4 regions of the Rheinheimera metallidurans genome follow, and region 2 is predicted to be linked to each of the others. Evidence: predicted binding sites of a transcription regulator. Region 2 holds the regulator's gene; each other region holds the start of a gene.
The links. Region 2 encodes FNR, which switches genes on or off when oxygen is low (the NO sensors DNR and NnrR bind a similar motif). Its sites were predicted from a motif close to TTGATNTANATCAA; they were not measured.

Region 1 (8,337 bases), 310 kb from region 2:
GTTAGCGTTTGGTTTAAATCATCAAAGCTTTGTTCGGGTATGGCTTCTACGTTTATCACTATGGCACTTAAGTTATCATCGCTGCGATTTGTTTTAGCCAAGGCGAGCAAGCTATCGCAGCACTGCTTGGCATCACTAATTTGCGATAATTGCTGCTGTAAAACACTATCGTTAATAAAGTCGCTGATACCGTCAGAGCATAGTAAAAACCGATCGCCGGCTTGAATGCTAATGCTGCCCTGCTGCGCTTTTACTTGCGCATCCATACCTAGCGCGCGGCCTAAAAACTGGCGCTGTTCAGACAATACCGTGGTGTGATCTTCTGATAACTGCTTTAAAACGCCAGTACGCCAATGGTATAGCCGACTGTCGCCGATATGAAAAAAGTGCGCGGTTTGTGATTTCAACACTAGCGCAGTAAAGGTAGTAAGAAAGCCTTTTTGTTGCTGACTAAAACTATGACTTAGCTCGTATAATTCATTATTAATGGTCGCCAGTAGCTGCTCGGCACTGTAAGTTACCGACCAGCTATCAGGCGTTTGCATATACTCTTGGCAAAAACGCTGCACTGCCGTTTTACTGGCTTGTTGCCCCGCCTCTGCAGTACTAACCCCGTCGGCGACCACAAAACAGGCGCCCTTAAAGGTAAGCAAGTGGGTATCGTCAGGCACATTACAGGCAACCGCATCTTCATTTATCGGCTTGATACCTGCGTTAGTGCCGCTGGCTAGGCTTAGTTTAAGCTGCTGCATACCCACCTTTAATGTTGCTGTTAAAACGGGACTTTATTTATGCCATACTGATTTAGCCGACACTAATACGGTGCACCGTGCCGTCTTCACCAATTTCAGTAATATGACCTTTGGGGTCGTCTAAAAACATTACCGCAAATAGCCCTACCAGTGCTGAAGCTGCAATAACATAGAAAAAGTTACTGTAGCTCACGTAACTTAACACCGTTAAATAAATTACCGCACCAACGTTACCATAAGCACCGGCCATACCGGCAATTTGGCCGGTCATGCTGCGTTTAATCAGTGGCACTATAGCAAATACCGCGCCTTCACCGGCTTGCACAAAGAAGCTACAAGCCATAGTGGCAAATACCGCTAGTGGGATCCACCAATGGCTGTCCATTAAACCCATCACAAAATAGCCCGATGCCAAACCAGCAATTAAAATTAACATACTTTTGCGTCGGCCAAATTTATCAGAAAACCAGCCGCCCATTGGTCGTGAAACTAAATTCATAAAGGCAAAACCCGATGCCAATAAACCCGCTTCAATAGCGGTTAAGCCTTCAAAGGTTTCTAAGAAATACAGCGGCAACATTGACACTACCGCTAGCTCAGAGCCAAAGGTAGCAAAATAGGCCACGTTAAGTATGGCAACTTGTTTAAAGCTGTATTTATCTGCCTCGGGTACGCCAGTGCGTAAATGCTCGGCGTTAATGCGCCATGTTTGCTGTGTTTGCAGTACAAGCAAAACGGCCAGTAACGCCCACAATGCATACATCATATTAATAGAAAACAAATTTACGCCAGAAGGTGATAAGCGCCACGCCAACATGCCTAATGCTAAATGCATAGGAATATTCATTAGCATAAGCAAATACAGATCGCGCCAGCTAGTTACTACCATAGCACCGGTTTTTTTCGGTTTAAAATATACCGACCCCTTGGGCGTATTGCGGGCAAAATAGTAGAAAACTAAGGCGTAAACGGCACTGATCACACCAACAGACGCAATAGCATAGCGCCAGCCATCTTCGCCACCAAAGGTCAGTGCTAATGCAGGTAGTGTCATCGCAGCAGCGGCCGAACCAAAGTTACCCCAGCCACCATAGATACCTTCAGCCGTACCTACTTGATGATGCGGAAACCACTCCCCCACCAAGCGAATGCCGATAACAAAACCAGCACCGACAAAGCCAAGTAAAAAACGGAACATCGCAAGTGCCGCATAGGTTTGCGCAAAGGCAAAACCAATACACAGCAACGCGGATATAAATAGTACCACGGTATAAATAATACGTGGGCCGTAACGGTCAACCAGCATTCCCACCACAATACGCGCCGGAATAGTCATGGCCACGTTTAAAATAAGCAGGGCTTTAATTTGCGCATCGGTTAAGGCTAACGCTTCTTTAATATGAATAAGTAAAGGCGCATGGGCAAACCAGATAACAAAGGTTAAAAAGAATGCAAACCAAGTAAGGTGTAACATTTTGATTTTTTGCTCGGCAAAGTTTAGTAGCTTTATGCCACCATTATCTTGCCCAGAAGCTGCAGTGCCCATAATATCCTCCTACGGATACCTAAATAAACTTTAGCAAGTGTAAAGACTAAATAAGCCGAAATCATTGATGCAAAACAAAGCCACAACATCACTTTTATTAATAAAAATAGGCAGATACCACTAATTTGGTAAGCAATAACCTAACGTACAGCCACAGTTAATCGCCAGCCGCTACCCATAAAGTGATAGTTAAAAACACTGACGTTTAGTAAATTGCGCGTTAGAGGTACACCCTTAGAAGCTGCTGCGCTACTGCGTTTAGGCGTTAGAATAAAACCACTTACACTGTAGGAGCCAACTATGCTTCTTTCTGCACCGGCCAATACTCTGCCCCAAGCCACGCTTAACGGTGCGCGGCGTGCATTGCTTATGGCAACTTTGGCGTTTGCAGCCTGCTTTTCGGTTTGGACGTTATACGCAGTAATGGGCTTAACACTGCGTCAGCAATTGACACTATCGGCAACGGAGTACGGCATTTTATTAGCCACACCGATATTAAGTGGCGCGCTGTTTCGCATTCCGCTGGGGCTAATGGCCGACCGCTACCGCGCACGAAACTTATGGGGCTATTTAATGCTCGCCGTATTACCGGCTTTAGCATTGCTGCCACAAATTAGCAGTTACAGCGGCTATTTATGCTTGGGTTTATGGTTTGGTATTAGCGGCGGCGCGTTTACGCTGGGTATACGCTATGTCTCAGACTGGTTTAGTTCAGACCGGCAAGGCTTAGCACTGGGGTTATTTGGTGTGGGTAATGCCGGTGTAGCACTTACCTTTATTTTAGTGCCATTAATACAACATTATGCTGGCTGGAACTGGATTGGCCCCATATACGCAGTGGGTTTAGCTTTTATTGCACTACTGTTTTTCGTACTAGCGCCAACCTTACCCCTAGCCTATCGCGCCACAACCGCACAGCCTAACGCTTCGGCATTAAACTTAAAGCAATTAGTTAGCGATGCCAGAATTTGGCGTTTTGGCCTGTATTATTACTTTGTATTTGGTAGTTTTTTAGCCCTACTGTTGTGGCTACCGCAGTATTATATGCAGGCGTATCAAATGACTGAGCCGCAAGCAATGGCATTTACGCTGTTTTTTGTTGCTACCTCCAGTATGATACGCGCACTAGGTGGCTGGTTTGCCGATCGCTACGGCGGCCGTGCGGTAAACTGGGGCGTATTCTGGGTATGCATTGTCTGTTTGTTTTTCTTGAGTTATCCCCCCACTACTTTAGTGATCCACGGTGTAGAAAAGGACGTGCAACTAGAAATTTCAATGAATGTCTGGTGGTTTACGCTACTTATTTTTATTATTGGCGTAGCCCAAGGGCTTGGCCGAGCTAGCGTATATAAAGTATTACATGATTATTATCCGCGCCATATGGGTAGTGCTGGTGGCTTTGTTGGTGCCATTGGTGCACTAGGTGGCTGCACGCTGCCAATATTGTTTGGTATGGCACAAGATATTCTCGGTATTGTTACCGGCTGCTTTATGATTTTGTATGGCGTGTTAGCGCTGTGCATGATTACCATGTTTTTTGCTAATCAGGCTGCGCGCTATCAATATAAGCTACACCGCGCTCGCGAACATAATTTTTTACTGGACGAGGATGACTAATGCAAATCACCGATCTAGCCACTGAGCAAAAGCTATCACCGCTGCTGCGTCAGGCGTTTAGACCCATGTTTTTATTTGGCGCAGCTTTTAGCGCCATTGCTATATTACTTTGGGTATTAGCGCTCACTGGCAATATTCAGTTAACGCCATTTCGTGACGTAATGTTTTGGCATAGCCATGAAATGATCTTTGGCTTTGTTAGTGCCATCATCGTAGGCTTTTTACTTACAGCAGTGCAAAACTGGAGTGGCCTGCGCGCCACTCACGGTAAAACACTCTTCGTTATTGTTGCACTGTGGTTTAGCGCTAGGTTGTTGCTGTTATTTGGCGCCGGCTTACCACTATGGTTAGTGGCTGGCGTTGACCTACTATTTTTACCGTTATCCGCCGTTTTACTCGCGATACCGCTAGTTAAAACTGGGCAAAAACGTAACCTGTTTTTTATACCGGTATTATTACTAATCACCGCATGTAACGCGTTAATGTATATCGGCGTGGCGTACAACCGTTATGACATTCAGCAACTGGGCAGCCAAAACGCGGTGTGGTTAATTACCTTGTTAATGGCAATTGTCGGTGGCCGCGTGCTGCCAATGTTTACCGCTAATGGCACACAAACGAAAAAAGCGGAAGCCATAATTTGGGTTGACCGCATTGCACTAACTTCGTTATGGCTTATTTTTGCGCTGCACTTTTTAAACATAGCGACACGCTTACCTAGTTTGGCAATCAGTATCTTGTTTGCTATTAGTGCCATTTTTACTGCGATACGCTGTTTTCGCTGGAAATTTTGGCTCACCGTTAAGGTGCCATTACTTTGGTCGTTACATATTGCCTATTGGTGTATTCCGATTGGCTTAGCCTTATACAGTGCACGTTATGCTGGCGTTAATATTAGCAATAGCATAGCGCTGCATACCCTGACTGCCGGCGCTATGGGTTCAATGATTCTATCGATGATGGCGCGGGTATCATTAGGCCACAGTGGCCGAGTATTAAAACCTAAAACTATTATGTCGCTGGCGTTTATCTTAGTTATTATTGCCGCCATTAGCCGCACCGTGCTGATTGGCTTTTGGCCAGAGCAAACCATGCAATGGTTATGGTTAGCGGCTATTGGCTGGGTAACCGCCTATACCTTGTATGTGATAGTGTATTTTCCAGTGCTGACGACACCAAGACCCGATGGTCGTCCGGGTTAAGCCGACAAGACAAAACGCAGTAGCTTACCTATGAAGAGGTAAACACTACTGCGCTTTGATTTATATCAAGCCGCTAGCCTGTAGCGGCTTTACACTGAAATTCATCGTTATATTGCATGGAATTCAGTATGAACACCGAACAGCACCACAAACCCTTGGTTTATTCATGCTCTGGTTGCTCTAATGTAGCGCAGCTAGCTAATGATCTGGCCGTAGTACTAGACCGTGAAGGCTCAGCCGAGATGTCTTGCATTGCGGGTATCGGCGGTAACGTTAAACAACTGGTTAAGTTGGCTAAATCTGGGCGGCCGATTCTAGCCGTGGATGGTTGTGCTTTAAACTGCGTTAAAAAAACACTCGCAACAATAGATGTAGTGCCAACCTGGCATCTTGAATTAACGTCGTTAGGGTATAAAAAACGCGAGCGTGAAGACTGCGGTTTAGCCGAAACCTATGCGCTAATGAAAATGGTACACCAAGATATTTTAGCGCCGATGGCGAACCCTAATTAAACCTGAGCACACACACTGCAAGCAGGATCTTTAGCTAAATTAAATTGCCGCCACTGGCTGTGCATGGCATCGAACAGTTGTAGCTTGCCAAACAACGGGTTACCTAGTTTTGCCAGTATTTTTACGGCTTCAAGCGCTTGCATAGTGCCAACTATGCCTACGACGGGGCTTAAAATTCCGGCTTCCATACAACTCAGTTGCTGTTCACCAAATAACTGACTTAAACAGTGATAACAGGCTTGTTCGCCATTCATGCTAAAGCTAGCAACTTGGCCTTCCAGACGAATGGCTGCGCCTGATACCAGCGGTACTTTAGCGACCACACAGGCCGCATTAATGGCATTGCGGGTGGCTAAATTGTCGCTGCAATCTAATACCAAAGAAAACTGCGGTATTAGCGTTAACAAGTCCTCTGCCGTTAGGCGTTTATTGATTGCTGTTAATGTAATGCCACTGTTCAATGTGGTTAAACGTTGTCGCGCTTGCTCAACTTTTGCCAAACCAATATCGGTTTCACTATATAAAATTTGCCGCTGCAAGTTTGAGCTATCAATATTGTCATCATCAACCAGTGTAATATTGCCGACACCCGACGCCACCAAATAGGGGGCTGCGGCACAGCCCAAGCCGCCCATGCCGATAACAAGCACCTTGCTGGCTAATAGTGCTTCTTGGCCGTGAAAATCTAGCGCCGGCAGCATCAGTTGTCGGCTGTAACGCATCGCCTGCGCAGGGGTTAAAATATCAGTCATGGTTTTGCTCTATCTGTTCGGGTCGGCACCATAGCCATACTGCTACGGCAAGTAAAAATAACGGCAATGCCAGCTTCATGCCCCAAGGCGCGGCCGAAAACTGGAGCATTATGGCACTTAATGCCATCATTATGCTGGCCAGATATTTAGCGCGCCGCGACACGATACCGTGCGCTCGCCATTGTTGTATTGGTGGGCCAAGTGTGGGATGAGCTAATAGCTTTTGCTCTAATGCTGGCCAGCCTTTGCCGGCGGCCCAAGCACTTAATAATACAAAAGGTACCGTGGGCAAACCCGGTAAAGGTATACCAATTAACCCCAGTATTAGGCTAACAATAGCCAGTGTTCGCCATGCTAACACTCGTGTAAACTGCCACATTATTTTAAACCCAGCCGCTGGGCTAATTTATGCAGGTTACTGGGATCTAACTCTAGCTGTCGTGCGGCTTGCGACCAACTGCCCTTATTTTGTTGTAATGCCGTTTCTATCATTTGCCGTTGCAGCTGGCTTACTGCTAACTTAAGTGGAATTGCTAAGTTATTGCTAGCTAATACGTTTTGCGCATTTTGCGCGCTATGCAGCACAGCAGCAGTTACGCTATCAATATCAAGCAGCTCCGCACCTAGAGTAACAATATCTGTGCGCGCCACGCCTTGGCTTAAAGCTTTTATCGCCGCGCGGCTAATAACATGCTCTAGCTCTCGCACATTACCCGGCCAATCGTAACTGAGTAACGCTAATTCGGCTTCTGGCGATAAACGCAGCGCGCGTAAGCCTAAACGACCCCTGTTTTGCTCAAGAAAGTGTCCCGCTAATAACGGGATATCGTCGCGCCGCTCCCGCAGAGGTGGAATAGGCAGCGGATATACGGATAAGCGATGATACAAGTCAGCACGAAACTCGCCCTGCTTGACCTGTTGTTTTAAATCGCGGTTTGTTGCCGCCACCAAACGCACGTTTACCTGGCGTGGTTTATCTGAACCCAAGCGTTGTATTTCACCATTTTGCAGTACCCGTAACAGCTTAGCTTGCACACCCAGTGGTAACTCACCTACTTCATCTAAAAACAAGGTGCCGCCATCGGCGGCTTCAAACCGACCAGCGCGTTCAGTATGGGCACCAGAAAATGCGCCCTTGTTATGACCAAATAATTCACTTTCAGCCAAGCTTTCTGGCAAGGCCGCACAGTTAATGTAAATAAGTGGTTTACCCGAGCGTGACGAACTACGATGTAAATGCCGTGCAAACAGTTCTTTACCTACGCCAGTTTCACCCAGCAATAACACCGGCAAATCTGAGGTGGCCACCACCGTTAGCTCTTGCAGAATTTGCTGCAATACTTTGCTTTGTCCTATTAGCTCATAACGCTGCTGTGCCGCAGGTTCAAATTGCTGACTACCATTTTGATGGTTTAATCTTAGCGCACGGTTAGCTTGCTCTAGCTCAGTAATACGCACCGCCGCTTCAACAAATAAGCTAAAACGTTGTAGTTCAAATAGTGTCGCTTCGGAAAAGCTGCCAGCTTGTAACGCGTCTAAAGTTAGTACGCCCCAGCAACGGCCTTCTATGTATAACGAAATGCCCATGCAATCATGCACCGGCAAGGCGTGGCCAGGCTTTTCTGCCAGCAAGCCATCGTACGGATCCGGCAATTCAGAGTCAGGTTCAAACCGCACCGGATTGCGACTGGCTAATATTGCCGCCAACCTTGGGTGTTCAGCCACCGTAAAACGTCGGCCCAACGCATCACGCACTAAACCATACATAGCCACTGGCTTTAACACATCATGTTCTAGCTTTAATAAGCCAACCGCACCGCACGTAAAATGGTTGCATAGCGTGGTTACCAAACGCTGCAACCTAACTGCTGCTGGTAAATCTGTTACCAAATCAACAACTAAAATCTCTTCCAGCATGGTAGTTTTTACCTTTGGGTACATTAAACCCGAAATTGA
Region 2 (8,337 bases):
GCGTCTTTGTTGTAGTAGGTATGTTATTAATGGCATACAACGTATATAAAACCGTACGTGCTAAAGATGAATCGTTACAACCTGTACCTGTAGCAGCGTAAGAGGAAAATCATGTCGAACAAGAATCATCATGAAAAAATTGAACGAAGTGTTGGCCTGTTAGCTATTTTAACTGTCGTTGCCATTAGCTTCGGTACACTTGTATTGATTACGCCGCTATTCTTTATGGATGAAATGACCCAACCTGTTGATGGTATGACACCTTATACCGCATTAGAGTTGGAAGGTCGTGATATCTACATTCGTGAAGGTTGCGTTGGTTGTCACACTCAAATGATACGTCCATTTCGCGCAGAAGTTGAACGTTATGGCCATTATTCTGTTGCGGGCGAAAGCGTTTGGGATCACCCTCACCTGTGGGGCTCTAAACGCACAGGCCCCGACTTAGCGCGCGTTGGCGCACGCTACAGTGACGATTGGCACCATGCTCATTTAATGGATCCACGTTCAGTTGTACCGCAATCGAATATGCCAGCATTTCCGTGGTTGGAAGAGAATCGTTTAGACGGCAAACTGACTGCACGGAAAATGGAAGTAATGCGGATGTTTGATATTCCCTACACTGATGAAGATATAGCTACAGCGTCTGAGTCGGTTAAGGGTAAAACAGAAATGCAGGCCCTGATTGCGTATTTGCAGTCGCTTGGCACACACTTGAAGTAATACTCATGGAATACACAACGTTACACAGTATTTTTACCGTGATTTTGTTTGTCGGCTTTATCGCCTTTGTTATTTGGGCATACAGCAAAAAACGTAAAACTGATTTTGATCAGGCGGCAAACCTAGTGTTTGAAGACGAACAAAAAGCACAACAAAAAACCAAACAGGAGTCAGATCATGAGTAACTTTTGGAGTGCTTGGATCATTGTGTTTACCCTTCCGGTGCTAATCGGTTGCGCGTTATTATTGAAATGGAACCTTAGCAACCACATTGGTGTAGCTGAAGATGAAACTACCGGACATGAAGCTGACGGTATTTCAGAGATCAACAACCCGCTGCCACGTTGGTGGACTTATATGTTCATTTTAACCTTGGTCTGGTCAGTGTTTTATTTAGCTGCATACCCAGGGTTAGGCCAATGGAAAGGTTTGTTTGGCTGGACTAGTTCTAACCAAGGCATTAAATCGTTAGAAGAGTCTCGTTTAGCTGTAGAGCAAAACCGTGCCGCAGGCAAGATGGTTGAACTTGACCGCGAAATGGCTCACGCCGATGAAGTATACGGCCCCGTTTTTCAGCAATTTGCTAAACGTGACGTATTAGATTTAGCCTATGACGATGAAGCAATTAAAATTGGTCAGCGTTTATTTTTGCAAAACTGCGCACTGTGCCATGGTTCAGACGCTCGTGGTCAGCAAGGTTTTCCTAACCTAACTGATAACGATTGGTTATATGGCGGCACTGCAGACAAAATTAAAGAAACGCTACTATATGGTCGTAAAGCAGCGATGCCAGCGTGGATTGATGCACTTGGCGAGCAAGGCGTTAAAGAAATGACGGCTTATGTACTTAGCTTATCAGGTCGTGTGGTAAATGATCGCGAAGCCGACGCAGGTAAAGCCAAGTTTGCAATGTGTGCGGCTTGTCATGGTGCTGATGGTAAAGGCAGTTTAGCGCATAATTTACCCTTTGGTGCGCCTAACCTGACTGATAACATTTGGTTATATGGTGGCTCAGCTAAAACTGTTGAAGAAACCTTAACCAAAGGCCGTAACGGTGAGATGCCTGCGTTCCAAAAAACGTTAGGTGAAGACAAGGTTCACATTTTAACTGCCTACGTCTACCGCTTAGCGCATCCAGATAAAGCGACTAGTCAATAGTCTGCAATTGCTTTGTATAATAATAGGCCCCATTTTGGGGCTTATTTCTATGTACTTTTGAGGTTACCATGCAGCAAGATACTAAACCCTGGTATAAACAATTATGGCCGTGGTTACTCATTGCCATACCGGTTATTACTGCAATAAAAGCCGTACATACTGTTATAATTATGCAAAGGAGTTCGCCTGATCTTGTTGTTGACGATTACTACAAACAAGGTAAAGCCATTAATATGCAACTGGCTAAATATCGTGAAGCAGAATTGCGTAATTTACAGGCATCAATATTAATTGCTGGTAATAAAGCCATTATCCACTTTGCCAAAAACAGTGTGTTAGAAGGTGAAGTACATCTTGATTTTTACCACCCTACTATTGCCGCTTCAGACTTTGCATTAAACGCCCAGCGCAGTGGTGAACAGCTTTATATTGCCGAGCTTCCTCTAACGCCTGATGGCAAGTGGCAGCTGGTGGTGTCGGATGCATCTAATGAATGGAAATTACGTGCGGTACTAGCACTACCGGCGACAACTGAAACTAAACTTGGTTATTGAGCAGGATTGCTAAGTGAGTACAAAGCGCTGTTTTCACTGTAATGAACCCGTACCCGCTGGTTTTAATTTCGGTTGCCAGTTTGATGGCGAAGCACGCTCTTTTTGCTGTGCCGGCTGTCTTGCCGTTGCTGATACCATCATAAAAAGCGATTTAGCCGATTATTATCGTTTTAGAACAGAACCTGCCAGCAAAGCCAACGCAGTACCAACTGAGCTAGCTGCAGCCTTAACCGAATTTGATACGCCAGATATACTCGCTGACATTAGTATCCAGCAAGGCGAATTAACCGAAATTGAGCTATCGATCAGCGGTATTAGTTGTGCGGCTTGTGCTTGGTTAATTGAAAAACAACTACGCCAACTGCCTGCAGTACACCAAGTTAATGTAAATTCGGCTACCCAACGCTGTCATCTTATTTGGCATGCAACACAAGCTCCCCTTAGTCAGGTGCTTAATACCTTAGCTAAAATTGGTTATCAGGCTAGCCCGTTTATTGCCGACCATGAAGAACAAATATTTAAATCTGAGCTACACCAGTTTTTAAAGCGCTTAGCGGTGTCTGGCATTATGACCATGCAAGTAATGATGCTGGCGGTTGCCCTGTACTTTGGTGACTATACCGGCATTGAAATATCACACCAAGGTTACCTGCGTTGGATCAGTTTAGTACTAACATTACCGGTCGTGTTATATGCTGCAATACCCTTTGTAAAAAGCGCTTGGCGTGGCATTAAAGCAAAACAACTGAATATGGATGTGCCAGTAAGCTTAGCTATTTACTATACGTTTTTTGCCTCGGCTTATGCCACTGCATTTAGTACCGGCGAAGTGTATTTTGAGTCGGTGTGTATGTTTACGTTTTTGCTGCAGCTAGGCAAGTTTTTTGAATACCGGGCCCGTGCTCGCGCGCGCGACGCCACCAGTAACCTATTAAAAATCATGCCGGTTGCGGCTACGCTACTGCATAATGAGCAGCAGCAAACTGTATCTGCCAAACGGTTAACTATTGGCGATATAATATTAATTAAACCAGGCGAAACCATCGCTGCTGATGGCGATATTATTATTGGTAGCAGTTCAGCTGACGAGTCGATGTTAACCGGTGAATATGCCGCCATCGCTAAAAATGTTGGCGATAAAGTTCTAGCTGGAAGTACCAATCATGATGGGTTATTACAGGTGAAAGTAACTCAGCCATTGTTATCGTCGCATTTAGGTCAAATTATCGCGTTACAGCAACGCACCTTAAGCCAAAAGCCCGCCATACTACAAAAAACTGATCGTTTGGCGCGGTATTTTGTTGAGCGTTTATTACTTATTGCTGTAGCAACATTTTTATTGTGGTATTTCTGGTTAGATGCTGACCGCGCCTTTTGGATCACCTTATCGGTATTAGTCGCTACCTGCCCTTGCGCACTTAGTTTGGCTGCGCCAACAGCTGTGACTTGCGCACTAGCTAGCTTAAACCGACGCGGTGTATTAATTAAAAACTCCATGGTATTAGATGTCTTACCCGAGCTAACTCATATTGTGTTTGATAAAACCGGTACCCTAACCGAAGGCCGTTTTTCTATCGCCAAAGTAACCATACTCGATGAGCGTTTTACTGTTAGTGGCGTGCTTAATTTAATTGCTAACCTAGAATGCTATTCAGAGCACCCTATTGCGCGAGCTTTTACCTCACACTTAACGCAGCAGCTAACGTTGCAGCAGGTAGATATTCAAGTGGGTGGTGGTATTTCAGCGCATTATCAAGATAAAGTGCTCAAAGTTGGCAGTGCCGTTTTTTGCAAGGTAAATAGCCCAGAACCGGCCATGGTGTACGTTAGCTACGACAATACCTGTATTGCCGCAATTAATTTACACGATGCCCTTCGCCCAGAAGTACCACAGCTAATAAGCATGCTACGCCAACAAGGCTATCAACTGGTTATGCTTACCGGTGATAGCTCAATGCAAGCCGAAGCTCTACAGCAACAATTGCAGTTCGATCTAATGAAAAAAGGCTGTACGCCAGCACAAAAGGTCGCAGAAATTGAGCGGTTAGTACAAGCTGGTCATAAAGTATTAATGCTAGGCGATGGTATTAACGATAACCCTGCATTTCATGCTGCACACGTGTCCGTTACGCTAGAGACCGGCAGCGATTTATCAAAAAACCAAGCCGATGTGGTATTGTTACAACCTAGCATTGGCTTGCTAAACGATTTAATGCAAGCTAGCACCCAAGCACAGCGGGTTATAAAACAAAATTTATATTGGGCCGCCGGTTATAATCTACTAATTATTCCACTAGCGGTGGCGGGTTATGTTTCACCTTATATTGCGGTGTTGGGTATGTCTTTTAGCTCGTTATTAGTGGTATCAAATTCATTAAGGCTGCTGAAAAAATGAGTGTTATATACGTTTTAATTCCGATTGCTATCTTGTTTGTCATTATTGGCCTAATTGTATTTTTCTGGGCAGTGCGCAGCCGACAGTTTGAAGACCTTGATAAAGAAGGCTTTAGTATCTTGTTTGATGACAACAAGCCGAAAAGTGCTGATAAACCAACAAAACCTGAACAATGATCCCCGATCTATTAGCCGCATTACTTATTGGTTTAATTGGCAGTAGCCATTGTTTGGTTATGTGTGGTGGCATTGCCGCCGCATTACAGTTGTCTATGCCCAAACAACGTAATGGCTACAATTGGCAACTACCTCTGTTACTTAGCCTAGGTCGCCTAACTACTTATAGCCTATTTGGCGCCGCTGTCGGTTACTTTGGCGCTAGCGCCATGCAATTAGCAGGCACGTCGTTATTATGGCTGCGTTTGCTGGCGGGTATTTTATTGTTAATGATGGCGTTATACATTAGCCGTCTATGGTTTGGTCTTATTCACTTGGAAAAACTAGGCCAAAAACTATGGCGACATGTGCAGCCGATAGCAAAAAAACTACTACCTCTTAATTCACGCCGTAAGGCCTATGCTTATGGTTTATGTTGGGGGGCATTACCTTGCGGTTTGGTATATAGCACCTTAGGCTGGAGCTTAGCCAGTGGTAGTTTATTGCAAGGTGCCGCAATTATGTTTAGCTTTGGTGTAGGTACGTTGCCTGCAATTTTACTTACGGGTAGTGCCGCAGGGTTACTTATCAAACTTAAAAATACCCTAATGCTGCGCTATATTACCGCAGCAATGTTAGCTATTTACGCTAGTTATACAATTTGGCTTGCTATCCGGCGTTTGGTTTTTTAACCTAGCCAATGTATTGATTATAGAAAAGTGAAGGACGCCGTTATGCAACGCTCAGCAATAAACTGTCAGGACTGTGGTTTCAGTCAGCTCTGTTTACCGTTCTCACTAAATAATACAGAATTAAACCAATTGGACGATATTATTCAACGTAAAAAGCCGTTTCACAAAGCAGATATGCTATTTGAAGCTGGCCAAAATCAACGCTGTTTATATGCTATTCGTACCGGTTCGTTTAAAACCTTTACCCTAACCGAGCAAGGCGAGCAGCAAATTACCGGTTTTCACTTACCTGGTGATATCGTAGGTTTTGATGGCTTAAGCAAACAGCATCACCCTAGCTATGCCGAAGCGCTTGAAACGGCAATGGTATGTGAAATACCGCTGCCGAATTTAGAAACCTTACTGGATCAATTACCCCGTTTACGTCAACAAATGATGCGTTTAATGAGCGAAGATATTCAAGCTGATCAACAAATGATGCTGTTGCTAAACCGTAAAACTGCCGAACAAAAATTAGCTACATTTTTATCTCAACTGGCACAGCGCTTCGCTAGTCGGGGCTTTTCTGGTAGTGAATTTCGTTTAACTATGACCCGCAGCGACATTGGTAACTACTTAGGTTTAACCGTAGAAACCATTAGCCGTTTACTCAGCAAGCTAGATAAAGAGCAATTAATACTCGTTAATGGCAAACTCATTACCATCCTAGATCAGCCACGTTTATCTAAACTAGGTGCGCTTACAGCTCAGTGCTAGATTTTATGCGTAATTATTTGCGCCAACGCAACTAAGTTTGCCTCCAGCCAGGTTATTTTAGCTACACTTAATACAAGCTAAGCTAAGTGGAGCACGTCATGTCAATCTACAATAATATATTAGTTGTATTAGACCCTAGCGTTGAAACGCAAAAGGCCCTTAACCGTGCCATTGAACTCGTTAGATTACAAGGTGGTAAGCTAACCGCATTTTTAGCGGTTTACGACTTTTCGTATGAAATGACCACCATGCTATCCGGCGATGAACGCGAGACAATGCGCCAAGCGGTAATTAAGGACCGAGAACTATGGGCGGGTAAATATATGATCGCGCCGCATAATATCGGTATCGATATTGAGATTAAAGTGGTGTGGCATAACCGGCCCTTTGAAGCAATAGTACTTGCGGTACTCGAAGATAACTACGATTTGGTGATTAAAGGTACTCATGATCATGATGTACTAAAATCAATGATTTTCACCCCTACTGATTGGCATATTTTACGTAAATGCCCTTGCCCAGTTTTAATGGTAAAAGACAATGAATGGCGACAAGGTGGAAATATTATTGCTGCAGTAAATGCGGGCAGTGAAAAAGAGCACCATTTATCACTTAACCAACGCGTTATAAGCAGAGCTTTGCAAATGGCCACACTGCTTCAGGCAGAAACTCATTTAGTTAATGCTTACCCTGGCACACCAATAAATATCGCAATTGAAATACCTGAATTTAATATTCAAGAATATAACAGCACCATGAAGCACCATCATTTTGACGCTGTTGCCGCTTTAGCAAAGCAGTTCGATATCGACGCTAAGCACTGGCATGTAAGCGAAGGTATTCCAGAAGATGTGTTACCAAAACTGGCGAAAAAGCTCAATGCGACGATGATGATCATCGGCACTATTGGCCGTACCGGATTGTCGGCTGCTATCATAGGTAACACTGCTGAGCATGTTATTGACCGCCTAGACTGCGACGTACTAGCAGTAAAACCCGCTAATTTTGTCTGCCCATTGCACAAAGACTAACATTTAACACGACACAGCTTTGGTATTGGCGCACGCTTCGTTATAATGTGCGCCATTTTCATTAGTGGTAATTTTGTTTTATGACTCACGCAGCGCAAGCCAAAGCACAATATAATTTAAATAAACTCCATAAACGCCTGCGCCGTGGCGTCGGACAAGCTATAGCCGACTTTAATATGATTGAAGAAGGCGACAAAATTATGGTGTGCTTATCTGGCGGCAAAGACTCTTATACCCTATTGGACATTTTGCTGAATTTACAACAATCTGCGCCTATTAACTTTAAAATTATTGCGGTAAATTTAGATCAGAAACAACCCGGCTTTCCAGCCGAAGTACTGCCAAATTATCTAACCGGCATTGGTGTCGATTTTCAGATAGTCAATGAAGACACCTACTCTATTGTTAAAGATAAAATTCCTGAAGGCAAAACCACTTGCTCACTTTGCTCTAGGCTGCGTCGTGGTATTTTATATCGTACGGCTAAAGAACTGGGCGCGACTAAAATTGCATTAGGTCATCATCGTGATGACATGTTAGAAACGCTGTTTTTAAATATGTTTTATGGTGGGAAATTAAAATCTATGCCGCCAAAGCTAGTTAGCGATAACGGTGAGCATATTGTGATCAGGCCTTTAGCTTACTGTCGCGAAAAAGATATCGAAAAGTACTCACAAGCCCGCAGCTTTCCAATTATTCCGTGTAATCTATGTGGTTCACAAGATGGATTACAGCGTCAAGTGGTAAAGGAAATGCTGCAAGATTGGGATCGTCGTTTTCCTGGTCGTATTGAAACCATGTTTCAGGCCATGCAAAATATCGTGCCATCCCACATGATTGACAAAAACTTGTTTAACTTCGCCGCGCTAAGTA
Region 3 (8,337 bases), on a different contig from region 2:
GTTATTAGTGCAAGCCGGTATTCATAGCGGTGAAATTGACGGTAAAGATGCAGGTTTAATGTTACTGCGTGATATTGCCCATGGTGATAAAGCTAATTTACTCGCTAATACTGATTTGTTATTTATCCCGGTATTCTCGCCAGATGGTCACGAACGTCGTTCGGTTACCAGTCGGATGAACCAGCGCGGTCCAATAACCCAAGGCTGGCGCGCAACTGCGCAAAATCTGAATTTAAACCGTGATTACGCTAAAGCCGACACGCCAGAAATGCGCGTATTAATTGATGTAATAAACCGGTATCAACCGGATTTATATATCGATATTCACGTTACTGATGGCGAAGATTATCAGTACGACATTACTTATGGCTTTAACGAACCCTTTGCTGCGATTAGCCCCAATGGTGCCAGTTGGTTAGCCAAATTATATCGGCCCGCGGTAAATGCTGCACTAACTCATGCTGGGCATATTCCCGGACCGTTAGTATTTGGTGTTGATAGCAAAGATTTCAGTAAAGGCATTAGCGGCTGGACAGCTAGCCCACGTTACTCTAATGGTTATGGTGATGTTAGGCATTTGCCAACGGTGTTGGTAGAAAACCATAGTCTCAAACCTTACCGTCAGCGGGTACTCGGTACCTATGTTTTGCTAGAGCAAACGTTAAAATTACTTAATGAGCAAGGCAAAGCGCTTATTTTAGCCCGACAAGCTGATTTACAAGCGCGGCCTAAACGCATGGTGTTAAGTTATAAAGCCAGTGAACAGCCTGAATTTGTCGATTTTAAAGGTATGGCTTATCAACTTAAACCTTCAGCCGTTAGTGGCGATACCTATGTGTACTGGACCGGCGAGCCGAAGTTATACGAAAAACTGCCAATATTTTGGGATAAAGTAGCAGATAAAGAAACTGTTATTCCTAAAGCTTATTGGTTGCCACCTGAGCAGCACGAGGTGATCCAGCGTTTGAAAATACATGGCATTGAGTTAAGTGTATTAACCGCGCCACAAAAACTGACTGCACAGCAGTTAACGGTAACCCGTCATAGTTTTACTAATGCCCCGATTGAAGGGCATTTTATGCCGCAAAATGTGCAATTTAGTAAGGAAAATGTCAGTCGTAACTTAACTGCGGGTTGGATAAAGGTGAGTACAGATCAGCCGCTGGGACGGTTGGCGGTAGCGCTGCTAGAACCAAGTGCGCCAGACTCATTCTTTAGTTGGGGCTTCTTCCCAACCCTATTTGAGCGTACTGAATACTTTGAGCCCTATGCGATAGAGCCGCTAATTAACGCCATGCTAGAGCAGCAGCCCGATTTAAAGCAGCAGTTTGAACAAGCACTGGCAAATGATGCAGCACTGCGTAGCAGCCCTCGTGAGCGTTATAACTGGTTTTATCGCCAGATGCCGTATTACGACCAAAATTACCTTAAATATCCGGTATTAATAGAGATGTAGGCTTGCGCTTGCATCTCTATCTCGACTTAGCCTAAAGCTATACTTTTAAACCCCAATCGTGCCAAGCCTGTTCAGCTAGGCTGGCCCGAAATTCGGGGGCGGCAATATCAATTAGCCCGCGCGCGCGTTCGGTTAAGCTTTTTGCTCTTAGGTTAGCAATACCGTATTCAGTCACAATATAGTGGGCGTGAGCACGGGTAGTAACTACACCGGCACCAGGGCTTAATAGCGAGCTAATACGTGATACCTTACCACCGGCGGCAGTAGCGGGCAGGGCGATAATAGCGCGGCCGCCCTCAGATAACGAAGCACCACGAACAAAGTCCATTTGCCCGCCGACACCTGAATATACTTTAGTACCTAACGAGTCAGCACAGACCTGACCGCTTAAATCGACTTGTAACGCACTATTAATTGCCACAACCTGCGGATTTTGGCGTATTACTGCCGTGTCATTGGTGTATTCCACATCAAGAAAGCTAACCAGTGGATTATCGTCGATAAAGTCATATAGCTTCTGGCTACCCATAGCAAAGGTGGTAACAATTTTGCCGCGGTGTTTGCGTTTATTTTGGTTGGTAATAACGCCGCTTTCAATCAGTGGCAATACACCATCTGAAAACATTTCGGTATGAATACCTAAATGCTGGCGATCAGTAAGATAACGCAATGTCGCATCAGGAATCGCGCCAATACCCATTTGTAAGCAATCACCATCGCGAATAAGGCTGGCTACATTGCTACCTATTTTGTCGGTTATCGCATCCTGTGCTGCCGGTAAGTGCAGTGGAATAGCCGCGGCATGCTCAACATAGCGGTCAATTTGGCTAATATGAATAAACGAATCACCATGAGTGCGTGGCATCATTGGGTTAACCCAAGCAATCACTTTTTTTGCCATTTGTAACGCGGCACGAGTGGCTTCAACTGATACGCCAAGGCTGCAAAAACCATGATTATCTGGTGGCGACACCTGAATTAATGCAACATCTAATTTTTGTTCGTGGCGACGAAATAGCTTAGGAATTTCTGATAAAAAAATCGGTACATAATCGGCTCGGCCACAGTTAACCGCATTGCGTGTGCTGCGACCAACAAAAAAACAGCGCTGGCGTAAATGGCCTTCAAGCTCTGGCGCACAAAGCATTTCGCTATTTTCAGTATGCAGTTGCAGCAAGGTTAGGTTGCGCTTGCTAAGTGCAACCTTGGCTAGCGCTTGTAATAGGTAGTAGGGGGTAGCCGCCATTGAATGGCACCAGATTGAATCATTATCGGATAAAATTTGTAGAGCTTGTTCTGCACTATCAACTCGCATTGGTGTGATCTCCTAGCGTTTCTAGATTAAGTAACATTTAGCCTAACCGTTTTCTGTGCGCACATTATGACAGGGATCAAAGAGTTACAGCCAGTGTTATAAAACTAAAGGATAATGAATAAGGTGTTAGTAATGCTACCGCTATTAATTTTTTTAATCTGCTCGTTAGAGGTATTGTCGAAATGAAAAAGCCCCGCGGCGTGATGCCAGCGGGGCTTTTGCTTAAAGCAAACAGCTTAGTTGTTTTTAGCTGCTTTCTTTTCTTTTTCTTTAGCTATTACCGCTTCAGCTACGTTGTTAGGGCATGCAGCATAGTGAGCAAATTCCATAGAGAACTGACCACGACCTGATGTCATTGTACGCAGGCTGCTGATATAACCAAACATTTCTGATAATGGCACGTCAGCTTTGATCCGTACGCCAGAAGCGCCAGCTTCTTGACCAGAGATCATGCCGCGACGACGGTTTAAGTCACCGATAACATCACCAACGTGATCTTCTGGGGTGAACACGTCAACCTTCATGATTGGCTCAAGTAATTGCGGGCCTGCTTTTGGCATACTTTGACGGAATGCACCTTTAGCCGCGATTTCAAACGCGATAGCTGATGAGTCAACGGCGTGGAAACCACCGTCTACCAGTTCAACTTCAACGTCTAATACTGGGAAACCGGCCAGAGGACCTGTAGTCATCATAGACTGGAAGCCTTTTTCAATGGCTGGGAAGAATTCTTTCGGAACGCTACCACCAACTACTGTAGACTTAAATTTAAAGCCAGTGTTTTGCTCGCCAGGGCGAATGAAGTAGTCAATTTTACCAAACTGACCAGAACCACCAGATTGCTTCTTGTGCGTGTAGCTATCTTCGATTTCGCGAGTAATAGTTTCACGGTAAGCAACCTGAGGCTGACCAACAACTAAATCAACACCGTAGGTACGTTTTAAAATATCTACTTTGATATCTAAGTGTAATTCACCCATACCACGTAAAATGGTTTCACCTGAATCGGTATCAGTTTCAACACGGAAAGTTGGATCTTCTGAAACCATCTTACCAATAGCAATACCCATTTTATCAACTGAGTTTTTGTCTTTTGGCGTTACAGAGATTGAAATTACTGGCTCTGGGAATACCATTGGCTCTAGCGTACATTCATGCTTAGGATCACACAATGTGTGGCCAGTTTGGGTATTATTTTTCATACCTACTAGCGCAATGATGTCACCAGCCTGAGCTGAGGTTAAATCGATACGGTCATTCGCGTACATTTCAACCATACGGCCGATACGTTCAGTTTTACCCGTGAATGAGTTAAGGATGGTATCGCCTTTGTTCAATACGCCAGAGTATACGCGTACGAAGGTTAGGGCGCCAAAACGGTCATCCATGATTTTGAACGCTAATGCGCGGAACGGCTCGTCAGCAGAAACAACGGCGAACTTGCCATTTGGGTTGCCTTCTTCATCAGTCAGAGGCTGTGGGTCAACTTCAGTTGGCGATGGTAAATAGTCAACAACCGCGTCTAATACTAATTGCATACCTTTGTTTTTAAAGGCAGAACCACAGTATGTAGGGAAGAATGCTAAATCACGTGTGCCTTTACGAATACAACGCTTTAAATCTTCAATTGAAGGCTGTTCGCCTTCCATGTAAGCCATTAATAAATCGTCGTCTTGCTCAACAGCCGTTTCTACTAACTGCTCGCGGTACATTTCAACGTCATCAGCCATATCAGCTGGTACGTCAGATACGGTGAAGTTATCAGGGTTACCTGAGTCATCCCAGATGTAAGCTTTACGAGTTAATAGATCAACTACACCACAGAATGTTTCTTCACGACCGATAGGTAAGGTCATGATAAGTGGCGTTGCGCCTAATACTTTTTTAACTTGTTCAGTTACGCGGATAAAATCTGAACCGATACGGTCAAGTTTGTTGATGAAGATTAGACGAGCTACTTCTGCATCGTTCGCATAACGCCAGTTGGTTTCTGACTGAGGTTCAACACCGCCAGAACCACAGAATACACCGATACCGCCATCCAGTACTTTTAATGAACGGTAAACTTCAACCGTAAAGTCAACGTGGCCCGGGGTATCAATAACGTTAAAACGGTAACCTTTCCAAAAACAAGTTACAGCAGCTGACTGGATAGTAATACCACGCTCAGCTTCTTGTTCCATAAAGTCGGTAGTTGTTGAACCATCGTGCGTATCCCCGGCTTTATGTATTTTACCGGTCAGTTTCAGGATACGTTCCGTAGTGGTGGTTTTGCCGGCATCAACGTGGGCGAAGATACCAATGTTTCTGTATAAGGATAAATCTGCTGACATAGTAATCTCATTAAGCTAGGGTTTGAAAATAGTGCGACAATATACAGGATTTCAAATCGATTTACCCGAAAAAAAACAAGATAAAGCGATGGTTTTTTATTCGTGCTGCAATATTGTCTTGTAAAATTGTCGATCTACGCTGTTAAAGCTATGTAGTTTTACCACTGCTTACTAATGTGTAAGCCAACAGTACTAAGGCCCGCAGTAGGCGTGATCTGAAAACCGTAATAGGGTTTACTAAAATAATAACTGGCAGCAATACCAATTAATGCACCAGCGACAACATCGCCAGTATCATGATGATCATTTTTTACTCGGGTATAACCAACGTAGGTAGCTAGAGCATAAGCGGGCGCACCATACTGCCAACCGTACCGGCGTTGTAAAAAGGCCGCACCTTGAAAGGCCATGGCACTGTGACCGGATGGAAAGGCATCGTTATCTGAGCCATCCGGGCGATTTTTATGAATAGTACTTTTTAAGGCATAGGTCGCGGCAATAGTGCTGGCAAAACTATAATAGAATTGCGTTGTACCCTCGTCATCGCCTAGATATTGGCTCATGCCCCAGGCTGCTGCTGGTATGGCAATACGCAGTACATCAGCAGCTTTATCTTCGCTATTAGCCTGCGCGTTTTGCAACGGCATAAGGCTTAGTAGTGCGCTAATGGCCCAGTAATAAATGCGCGGTTTCATGCTTACTCCGTAAATTTTTGCTTAGATAGCGATAATATTTAAAGCCCAAGTTGTTACAACGCGCATTATTAAAACTCAATATACTGCGGCCAACCCAGTAAAGGATTGGTTAAGCCTTGTTTACCTTCCAATGCGTCAAGCCGTTCTGGCGTGGCGTCGGTTAAGGCTAATGCTTGATAGTCTTTCGCAAAGGATAAAGTACGCAACAGCGCGGGAATAAAGTGCTGGCCTAAATCTTGGCGGATAGCCTCGGCGTTAGCCGCTGGCAATTGCGCTAAGGTTGCTTCGGTTTGCAGTTCAATAAAGGTCGGGTTAAACCAATGCTCTTGCAGTGTAATAGTGCGTAGCCGTTGTTTTAAATCTTGGCGTACTTTATCGCTGCCAGTTAGAGCGCGATATAACACCACTTCGGCCAGTACTTCTTCCAAACTAAAATGATCAAACTCATCAAAGTGCGTGCGTACGTAAAACTGTTGTTGTAATAGCTGCATTGACTGGCTGCGGCGATGCTCGGTTAAGGCGGTTTGATAGTGTGCCCAACCGTGCCAATCTTCTGCATCTGGTGGGCTAGATATATTTTGCACTAACTGTTCTTCTACATCACCGTACAGCGAGTTTTTACCCGTTTTTTTACTTACCGTTGCCAGCATACTCCAGCCTTTTTGAAACGGCTTTACAATACCTTCTGGTGCGAGCAATAGCCCAAGTGCGCGTTCGGTATCGTTATCGCTTAGCTCTTGTAGCCCCAAGCTTACTATGCCGATGATGTCGCAGGCCGCTTGCTCTAGTAAATGCATTTTATATTTATTATAAAATTTATCGGCAAATTTAAGGCTCATTAACACCGCTTTGCTTTTCAGCTGAGTTAGCTGTGCGCTGCTTAAGGTTTCTGCGGCCTGAGCTTTGCTGATCACCTGGGTTAAAAACGGGCCAAAACTGCCATCACGTAGTATTAACTGCATGAAATATACCCTTAATCGAGGAAGCTAAACATGTCGTCTACTTCGCTGTACTCGTTATCAACGGCTTGGTTTTTCTCTTTGGCTTGCATTACTAGCTCAGCAGCAAATTTATTAATAATACCTTCCCAGCCTGAGTTTTCATTACGAATAAGTGCTTTTATTGCCTGCTCTACGTCAGGGGTTAACTGGCGAATTAATGCCAGTAAACTGCGTGGATCATCCATGCTCAGGTTATGCACATCTTCTACTTGTTGCCGTTCGGTGTAGGCTTCAGCTTCTTCTAGATGCTCTTCATCTTCGTGTAGCTTGTCTTCCCAGTAGTTTTCATACTCCAACACTTCGCCACGGTATAGCTCAATAAAGGGAATGCTTAAATAAAATAAACCGGCCGGATCTTCGGCAATACAGTCTAAAATAGCCGCTTGTTTTTCTTCAGTTTCTTGGGTACGAATGAGGTAGGTTAAAAAATCAAAGGTGTGCTGTTTTAAATCTTCAGCATTATTTTTAATTTTCTCTTCCCAATACAGCGGTTGCTGACAGACGATATCGCGAATACGCTCTGGGCTCATTAGCTCGGAAATAATCGATGGGAACGAAATGTCATGTTCGCTGTTAATCTGGGTTAGCGTAACAATATCAATGCCTTCAATAACCTCTACCAGCTGCGCATCGCTCATCGTATTGGCAATGATTTCAAATCGTTTGCTGGCTTGCTTCGGTTCAATAACGGCTAATTCTTTAATTTCTGCGACAGCGATTTCAATTAAGTTGGTGCTCATTAAACTTACTCTCCCTTAAAGCGTATATCGTCGTATTGGTCGTTATAACCGTCTTCTTCGTCTTCATCGTCGTCGTTCGTGTAATCGTCGTTGTCGTAGTTATGCTCGGCATCAGCGTCATCATCATCGTCGTGCTCTGGCTCTGCAGCACTGCTACGACTAGTCGGTTTCACCTTGTCATTTTCTAATAAAAACAATACCGCGCACGCTTCAATTAATGCCGCTTCTGAGTATGAGCGAACTGCTTTTACGAGCTCTAAATCAGGGTTGCTAAAGGCGACTGAGGTTTTAAACTCATCCCAGCTTGGCACGCTAGCTTTACTGATCCATTGTTGCCATTGAGTTGTGTTAGCCGCTGAAAACTTAACTCGGCCATACAGTGCAATCGGTAAATATTCTGGTAATGACTCCAGTAGTTTTGGCTCGGCCAATAAAATGGTTTTTATCTTTGCCGTAAATTGTTCTAACGCATTTGGCGTTTCAGGATCCATGTACGAATGGATGTTTTCTAGTGCATCAGTTTGCAACGCATGCACGCGTGTCATATTCAATTTTGTCGTCATAGTAGTCTCACGAAAATCGGCTTACGAATAGTATTGATCCCACAACTCCTGCATGGCAGAGGCCGGATCGTTAACGATGACATTGTTAAAATCTTTAATAAATGCCGCTTTTTGCTTTGCATCTGATAACACATTATAGGCAGCGGTTATGCGTTGCAGCTGCTCGTTGGCGTGTTCTTTTTCATCGTCGCTAGCACTATGTAGTTTATCTGGATGGTATTTGTTAGCTAAGCG
Region 4 (8,337 bases), on a different contig from region 2:
TTGCGCAACTTAATTGGCTGATTAGCTAACATGGTTAAACGTTGCTCCTGTGGTCGGCTTAGTGCTATCGGCAAGATTTATTACCTTATCGAGCCAAGCTAAACCGTCAAGCTGATGGCTAACAATAATCACTGTCTTGCCCACGCTTAACTCGGCAATAAGCTGATGTAGTCGATAAGCTGTGTCGGGGTCTAAATGCGCAGTGGGTTCGTCTAATAACCAAAGCTGGCTATCACGCAGTAGCAGTTGTGCCAGCGCCAAGCGTTGTAATTGGCCACCAGATAAACCTAGCCCGCGTTCACCTAACACAGTATTTAACTGCAGCGGTAATTGCTGAACTAGTGGCCATAGCTCTACTTGTTGCAAGCTGGCAATCAGCTGCTGCTCACTGGCTTGTGGTGCGGCCAAACGCAGGTTGTCGGCAATGCTGGCGGCGGCAATACTGCTGTGCTGCGCCATATAACCCAGTTGCTGTTGCCAGTGCTGGCGCTCAAGTTGCAGCAGCGGTTGTTGATTAACTAAAATACGGCCTTGATAGGGCAAAAAGCCAAGTAGCGCATGTAATAAACTGGATTTTCCACAGCCACTTGGCCCTTGTAATGCTATACGTTCGCCTGCTGGAATACTTAAGTGTACCGGTGCTAAGCGTTGTCGGCCATCGTTACCAAGAATGTGCAGTTGCTGTAATTCAAGGCTTGGGGCTTGGGTTAGCGTAAGTTGCGTTGTACCAGGGTGCTGCCAGGCATGGCTTTGCAGTATGGGCGCAAGCTCGGCTATTGCCGCTTCGGCTTGCGCTTTGGCATGGTAATCACTGCCCAGTTGGCGCAGTGGCGCATAAAATTCAGGCGCTAATAATAAAATAAATAACGCACCTTGATAAGGCACCGGTATTTCACCTTTGGCCCAAGGTAATATACCCAGTAAACCCAAACCTAAATATACGGCTAATAAGGCGATAGCTAGCGCCGAGAAAAACTCCAGTACTGCACTAGATAAAAATGCTAGTTTAAGCACCGCCATAGTGCTGTCGCGGTAGCGCTCGGCAGAGTTCGCAACCGACTGTTCGGCGCGCTGGGTTGCTTGCAATTGTTGTAACGTATTCATACCGCGAACTAAGTCTAAAAACCGACCGCTCATGCGGCTTAGTAATTGCATTTGGCGCTGGCTGGCCGCTGCGGCAGCATTACCCAGTAGCACCATAAATATGGGTACTAACGGCGCGGTAACTAATAAAATAATACCCGCCAGTGGGCTGTAAATAAAGGTGGCAATAACCAATAGCAGCGGTGTTATTAATACTAAATAACGCTGCACATAGTAACGGCTGATAAAGCCATCTAACGCATCAACTTGGTCTAGCAATTTACTACTTAAGCTACCATCACTGCCATATTGGCTTTTACCTGGGCCGGCTGCAGCCAGCTTATCGAGCAAACTGCGGCGTAAATTTTTTCGTACCGTTAAACTGGCATTAAGGCTTAATTGCTCACGGCCATATTGCAACAGTGGCCGGCCCAGTAAACATAATACTAGCCAAGGTAAAGCTGAGATTAATAGCGTGCTGCTAAGTGGTTGCTGTTGCTGACTGGTTATTAGCCAATCAGCAAACAGCATTGCCAACAGATAGCTTTGCAAAATAAACAGCAGGCTACTAGCAACCGCCAACAGTAAGGCTAAGTGCAGAAGTTTGTGCTGTGGCCGCAGTAATTGTTTTAACTGCGCCACAGCGGTAACCGAACTAGTCAGCTTGAGTTTCCTCGTCTTCGTAGCCTTTAAACTCCAGCCACATTGCGTTAATAATGCCAAACGAGCAGGCCATTAATACGCCTAAAATCCAGGCAAAATACCACATGATTTATACTCCTTGGTTTAGTACAGCGAATTACTGTTATCGCGAATATGCTGCTCGGTAACTCGGCCACGCATGACAAAATAACTCCACGCGGTGTACATTAATATTAAAGGTACAAAGATACAGGCAACGACAAACATAATCATCAGCGAGGTTTCACTAGCGGTAGCGTCCCACATAGTTAAGCTATGCGCAGGCGTGCTACTAGAGGGCATAACAAATGGGAACATACTAATGCCGGCAGTAAGAATAACCATAGCAATGGCGGTAGCTGAGCTGACAAAAGCCGTAATATGCCGCTGCGCTTTGCTGGCTAAGGCACAAACTAAAAAGCCTGCCACACCCAGCGCTGGCACTAACCATAACAACGGCCATTTACCGTAGTTAGTAAACCAAGCACCTGCTGCTATGGCTACGCTCTTTTCGGTGGTGCGGTTGGCGCCGTTAGTATCAATAATACTAGTAACGCTGTAGCCGTCTACGCCAAAATATAGCCACACGCCAGCGAGGACAAAAATAACCGCGCACACTGCGGCAACTGCTGTAGAGAGTTTTTCACTGCGCACTTTAAGTACACCGTCGGTTTTCAGTTGCAGGTAAGCCGCACCATGATTAACAAACATCAGCAAGCTAAGCACACCAGCAAGTAGTGCAAATGGGTTTAATAACGCCCAAAAGCTACCGGTGTAATGCAGGCGTAGAATATCATCAAAGTAAAACGGTACACCTTGCAGTAGGTTACCAAAGGCGACACCAAAAATAAGCGCTGGAATAGCCGAGCCTGCGGTTAGCGCCCAGTCCCAGCGGTTACGCCAAGCATCGTTATCAATTTTAGAGCGGTATTCAAAACCTATTGGTCGTAAAAATAAGGCAAATAATGTCAGCATTAATGCGATATAAAAACCACTGAACGACGCAGCATATACCGTGGGCCAAGCGGCGAATAAAGCACCGCCGGCGGTAACTAGCCACACCTGATTGCCGTCCCAGTGCGGGGCAATGGTATTAATCATCACGCGGCGCTCGGTATTGGTTTTACCAATAACTTTTAGTAAGGCTGCTACGCCCATATCAAAACCATCGGTAACGGCAAAACCAATTAGTAATACGCCAATCAGCAACCACCAGATAAATCTTAGTGCTTCGTAATCCATGTTATGCCTCCTTCGTTACAGCAGGGCTTTCTAAATCATATTTGCCGGTATGTAAGGTAGATGGGCCAATTTTGGTGTATTTGATCATTAGCCACATTTCGATAATAACGAAGATGGTATACAGCACCACTATGCTACCCAAACTAAACCAAATATCGCTGACGCTAAGTTGAGATACCGCCATATGGGTTGGTAAAATTTCACCAATCGCCCAAGGCTGACGGCCATATTCGGCAACAAACCAGCCAGTTTCACACGCTATCCAAGGTAAGGGTAAGCTAAATACGGCAAACCTAAGCAGCCATTTGGGTTTGCTTATAGTGCGCTTGGCGCTGTGCCAAAATGATAGAGCAAATAGCAGTAGCATTAACATGCCGCAGGCCACCATGACACGAAACGCCCAAAATAACGGCCACACTTTAGGAATTGAGCCTTCTACCGCAGCGGCTATTTGCTCGGGGCTGGCATTAGCCACATCGTCGGTGTAGCCGCTTAATAACATACCGTAACCTAAATCGGCGCTAACTTCGTTAAAGCGGTTTACGGTAACGGCAGATTTATCGCCAGCGCGGTATTGCTGCATTAACACATAGGCTTCTTGACCACGAATTATACGTTCTAAATGTTGCTGTTTTAGCTCGTGCAAACCCGGCACTTCTTTATCCAGCGAACGCGTGGCAATAAGCCCTAATACCGCTGGAATTTTTAACGCGTAGTCGGTAGTTTGGGTTTCACTATTGGGTAAACCAAATAAGGTAAAGGGTGCTGGTGCAGGGTGGGTGTGCCATTCGGCCTCTACTGCGGCCAGTTTCACTTTTTGCACGTCACCTAGTTCATAACCTGATTCATCACCCAGTACAATAACGGATAATGCGCTGGCTAAACCAAAGGCTGACGCGATAGCAAAGCTGCGCCTTGCAAAGGCGAGGTCGCGGCCTTTAAGTAAATACCAGCTAGAAATTGCTAACACGAAAATGGCACCAGTGACATAACCGGCTGATACGGTATGCACAAATTTGACCTGAGCGACGGGGTTAAAAATAACCTCGCTAAAGCTGGTTAGCTCCATGCGCATGGTATCAATATTAAATACTGAGCCAACCGGATGCTGCATCCAGCCATTGGCAACTAAGATCCACAGTGCGGATAAGTTGGTCGCTATGGCCATTAACCAAGTAACTAATAGGTGTTTTTCTTTACTGAGTCGATCCCAGCCAAAGAAAAACAAACCAAATAATGTTGATTCAAGGAAGAAAGCCATTAAGGCTTCAATAGCCAGTGGCGCGCCAAAAACATCACCCACATAGTGCGAATAGTAGGACCAGTTTGTACCAAACTGAAATTCCATCGCGATACCGGTAGTTACGCCGATTGCAAAGTTAATACCGAATAACTTACCCCAGAATTTGGTCATATCACGATAAATGGTTTTGCCGGTCATCACATAAACCGATTCCATAATTGCCAGTAAAAATGCCAAACCGATAGTAAGAGGAACAAACAGGAAGTGGATCATTGCCGTAAAGGCGAACTGAAGCCGTGATAGGTCTACAATATCCATCTGCATACTCCGCGTGCGCAGGTTAAAAGGAGCTGTACTCACAAAGTGGTACAGTTTTGACACTATACAAGCATAGGCAGCTAACACCTATGTGTTAGATCAAGTTTTCAAAACTTTATATTAGCGAAATTGAATATTTTACCGTTTGCGCGCTAAAAAGGTATCGACAGCTTTATTTGATGCTGCAAGTTTTTTTCGCCCTTGGGGGCAGGTTTGAGTTAACAAAATAAATAAGGTATCTATAACTAACTCTTGGGCGTTGCGCGCCAGTATTGATGATAACCGTGCTGAACCCTCGTCTGCCACCGTGTACAAGTTTACTCCAGCTAGCTTAGCCACGCTATTATTGCCATAAGAGGTAATAGTGATTATCTGTACACTATTGGCTGCGGCTTGTTCGGTTATTTTTACACTATCAGGTGTTTCGCCTGATTCACTTAACACCACCAATACGTCTTCTAAGGTGTAATTAGCAATATTAGCGAGCTGAACGTGGGTATCGGTTTCGGCTAATGCGGCAATACCTAATTTTTGCAGCTTAAAAGAGAAATCTTTTGCTACTAATGCCGAGCCGCCTTTGCCACATAACAATACTCGTTTAGCATTACGTAACCATAATGCCGCCTGTTCAAAATGAGTTTGCGAGTTAATAGCATGGGTTTTTTGCAGCACATTAATTTTGCTCGCAAGTAATTTTTGCGTCATGGCGCTAAACGTATCGTCTAACGAAATTTCACCATGCAATTTATCAGTGCTTAGTATCGGAGCTTGACGATGTAGGCTGTCGTTAATGGCAAATTTGAAATCAGGGTAACCTTTATAGCCTAGTTTTTGGGTAAAACGCACCACGCTTGCTTGGCTTATGCCGACTGCTTTAGCCAGCAGTTGTGAGGGCATATCACGAATATGATCAGGGTTAGCTAAAATGTAGTCTGCCAGTTGCTGTTCAGCGCGAGGAAGCTTTTCACGTAGGGCATTAATTTTATCGAGTACAGACATCTGGTGGTCCTGTTTACTTGGCAGCTAGGCACAGTAGGGTAAAACGGCTTTAACCAGCAGCTTATTACGATAGAAACCAATTGAAAAGCCCAGCCTGTAATACAGGCTGGGAAACACCGAGTCTTAGCTTAAAACGCGGGTGTGTAACGCAGTGAAACGCCTAAAGTACGACCTAAAACTGAGTAATCGCTAACGGTATTAAAATGGTTAGCGCCAGATAGAGGTAACGGGGGGGCTTTATCTAACAAGTTATCAACACCGGCTGTAACGCGCACCTCATCAGTTGCTTGCCATGATGCTGATAAGTCAATGTAGTTTTGCGCGGCAATACTGATACTGCGGTTAGCATCATTTTCAACCGAGCCAATACGGCGCCAGCCCAGTTGTACGCCTACTGTGTCAATATTCCAGTCTAGTGTCATGCGGTGTTTGTAGTCAGCTTGTAACACGCTAGCAAAGTCGCCTGAACAAGCACTGCCAAAGGTACCTTTACAATCTATTGCGGCAACTGTGGCATTATTTTGCCGAGTTTGTTTAGTAATAATTGTACCTTGGTATCCCGCTTTCATGCTGCCGCCCATAAAGGCAGGTGCTGCAAAGCGGTAATTTAATGCTAAATCAAAGCCACTTTGTTTCATTGCAGCTAAGTTAAAGTCGTTCACTATGGCGGTGCTAATTAACCCCGTTTGTGGGTTACGTGGTACTGCGTCACATAATGGGTTGCCGGCAACAGGGTTGTCGATATAGCAGTTTTTCAGTGCGGCAGCGGGCTGTATTTGGCTTACCGCGTCAGTAATTTCAATATTGTAGTAATCCAAAGTTGCATCGAAGCCGTCGATATAAGACGGTGTGAACACCAAGCCTAGGGTCGATGATTCGGCTTGCTCTGGTTTAATATTGGGGTTACCACCATAGGTATAGCTTGCCGTTGATGCATCAAACGGCGTGCCAACAGCTGCTGCGCCATAGCGCGCACACTGCTCAGCATTACCCGTGCCTAATAAACACGGATCACCGTTAAAACGACCAGCAAAGCGCGGTACAAATTGGGCGTCGGTTTGATCAAACAACGCCAGTGATAGCGCGGTAATAGGGCTAGCAAATTCGCCTAGGTTAGGCGCACGAAACGCGGTTTGGTGGCTAGCGCGAATACGGACATCGCTATTAATCGCCCAGTTTAAACCTAACTTATAAGTGTTTTTAGCATCGGTATTAGAGTACTCCGAAATACGATAAGCGCCTTCAAAATCTAATTGATCAAAAAACGGCATATCAAATAACAACGGAACTAAAACTTCGGCATAAACTTCTTTACTATCAAAGCCAGCGTTCATATCAAATACGCTAACGGCCGCATAACTGGTGCCATTACGAAAAGCATCGCCAGGTATTTGTTTGCCAGACTCTTTACGATATTCATAACCTAACGCATAGCTTACTGCGCCGGCTGGTAGTTCAAATAGGGGAGTTGAGTCGCCAGAAAGTGTTGCGGCAAGCACGTTTTGCGTACGCTCACGGTTTGAATAGAGTAATGGTGTGCTAAAGGAGCTTAGGTCTAAATTAGGGTCAAATAAGTCGACGCTATTGGCAATTGCAGCAAACCTGCTGCCACCGGTGTTATTGATTTTATAGGCATTGTTATAAATAGTTGAGGTTTCGTCGGTACGGCCAAACTGCGCGTACATGTCATAGCGTAAGCTATCGGTGATATCGCCTTTTAAGCCAAACTGATACTGACTAGACTCACGCACGGCATCGGTATGCTGTAAACCTAAACCTAAATTCCGTGCCACGTTAACTACGGCTTGTCCATTGCTATCAAAACTAATTAAATTTCGTGCTTCAGCTGGAATAAACGGATTATCGATGGTTAATGTTACCTTCTCGTTAACGCTAACCGGAGTTTGACCACTAGCGCCAGCACCGTTTACCTTAACTTTGGCATACATAACCCGGCCATATAGCTGAGCATAATCGCTAAATTCTGTATCAAAAAATAAGCCCGCTGATAAACGGTCCATAGGCTGAATTAAGTTACGCTCACCATTGATGTTAGTGTTATTGGCAGTAGCCGTAACTGCACCACTATCACTAATACCAAAGCTATTACCGCTGGCTACATCAGTATAAAAACCACCGGTGTTAATCATGCTGTTACTGTTTTGCATGGCCCAACTACGATCACCCGCCAGCAACGCTTTACGCTCAGAATAACCAACATAACCGGTAAGATGACCACGACCATTAGCAATATCACCACCAAACACAGCTTCAGTGTTTAGCTTTTCTGCACCATCTTGCGCGGTTTCATAGCTCGCTGATAGCTCAACGCCGTCGAACTGGTCGTCCATAATAAAGTTCACCACACCAGCAACGGCATCGGCACCATAAACAGCAGCAGCGCCGCCAGTTAATACGTCAACCCGCTTAATTAAACCAGCAGGGATAATATTAACGTCAACCGAGTTACGAAAACTAAAAGGCACCGCCCGAGTGCCATTAATTAATACCAGTGTACGGTTTTGGCCAAGGCTGCGCAGGTCAATGGTTGAAGAACCTAAAGAGTCACCTACTGTAGCGCCGGTCGCATTTGCACCAGCGGCTGCTTGTGGCAGTTTTGCGGTAATATCTTCTACGTTTACCGCGCGGTCTAGCTGAATTTGCACTTCATCTACTGAGGCAACAGGGCTTGATGCAACTAACTCAGTACGCGCAATACGCGAACCGGTAATAGTAATAACTTCCGGCTTTTCAGCACTGTTAGTACTGTC

Region 1: MN199_RS07755 (putative zinc-binding protein) is a predicted target of FNR. The motif match lies at 5,173-5,186, and genes of this name have one in related genera.
Region 3: MN199_RS04985 (acetyl-CoA hydrolase/transferase family protein) is a predicted target of FNR. The motif match lies at 2,838-2,851, and genes of this name have one in related genera.
Region 4: MN199_RS01650 (cytochrome ubiquinol oxidase subunit I) is a predicted target of FNR. The motif match lies at 4,657-4,670, and genes of this name have one in related genera.

What each region holds. Positions count from the first base shown of each region.
Region 1 is NZ_JALAHQ010000002.1:506,580-514,916, forward strand. Features, by position in the region: gene MN199_RS07735 (bifunctional protein-serine/threonine kinase/phosphatase) at 1-752, opposite strand, end outside; gene MN199_RS07740 (NarK family nitrate/nitrite MFS transporter) at 805-2,298, opposite strand; gene MN199_RS07745 (MFS transporter) at 2,599-3,915, shown strand; gene MN199_RS07750 (NnrS family protein) at 3,915-5,117, shown strand; gene MN199_RS07755 (putative zinc-binding protein) at 5,246-5,629, shown strand; gene moeB (molybdopterin-synthase adenylyltransferase MoeB) at 5,626-6,381, opposite strand; gene MN199_RS07765 (YbaN family protein) at 6,374-6,760, opposite strand; gene norR (nitric oxide reductase transcriptional regulator NorR) at 6,760-8,298, opposite strand.
Region 2 is NZ_JALAHQ010000002.1:196,950-205,286, forward strand. Features, by position in the region: gene ccoN (cytochrome-c oxidase, cbb3-type subunit I) at 1-101, shown strand, start outside; gene ccoO (cytochrome-c oxidase, cbb3-type subunit II) at 112-723, shown strand; gene MN199_RS06275 (cbb3-type cytochrome oxidase subunit 3) at 729-908, shown strand; gene ccoP (cytochrome-c oxidase, cbb3-type subunit III) at 901-1,881, shown strand; gene MN199_RS06285 (FixH family protein) at 1,950-2,435, shown strand; gene MN199_RS06290 (heavy metal translocating P-type ATPase) at 2,449-4,830, shown strand; gene ccoS (cbb3-type cytochrome oxidase assembly protein CcoS) at 4,827-5,006, shown strand; gene MN199_RS06300 (sulfite exporter TauE/SafE family protein) at 5,003-5,677, shown strand; gene fnr (fumarate/nitrate reduction transcriptional regulator Fnr) at 5,705-6,433, shown strand; gene uspE (universal stress protein UspE) at 6,532-7,464, shown strand; gene ttcA (tRNA 2-thiocytidine(32) synthetase TtcA) at 7,545-8,337, shown strand, end outside.
Region 3 is NZ_JALAHQ010000001.1:1,058,687-1,067,023, forward strand. Features, by position in the region: gene MN199_RS04980 (M14 family metallopeptidase) at 1-1,456, shown strand, start outside; gene MN199_RS04985 (acetyl-CoA hydrolase/transferase family protein) at 1,494-2,771, opposite strand; gene fusA (elongation factor G) at 3,008-5,104, opposite strand; gene MN199_RS04995 (phosphatase PAP2 family protein) at 5,263-5,799, opposite strand; gene atcC (cold adaptation protein AtcC) at 5,868-6,761, opposite strand; gene atcB (cold adaptation protein AtcB) at 6,773-7,540, opposite strand; gene atcA (cold adaptation protein AtcA) at 7,546-8,103, opposite strand; gene atcJ (cold adaptation protein ActJcold adaptation protein ActJ) at 8,125-8,337, opposite strand, start outside.
Region 4 is NZ_JALAHQ010000001.1:345,769-354,105, forward strand. Features, by position in the region: gene MN199_RS01630 (amino acid ABC transporter ATP-binding/permease protein) at 1-32, opposite strand, end outside; gene cydD (thiol reductant ABC exporter subunit CydD) at 22-1,725, opposite strand; gene cydX (cytochrome bd-I oxidase subunit CydX) at 1,739-1,852, opposite strand; gene cydB (cytochrome d ubiquinol oxidase subunit II) at 1,870-3,006, opposite strand; gene MN199_RS01650 (cytochrome ubiquinol oxidase subunit I) at 3,008-4,567, opposite strand; gene MN199_RS01655 (MurR/RpiR family transcriptional regulator) at 4,706-5,566, opposite strand; gene MN199_RS01660 (TonB-dependent receptor domain-containing protein) at 5,695-8,337, opposite strand, start outside.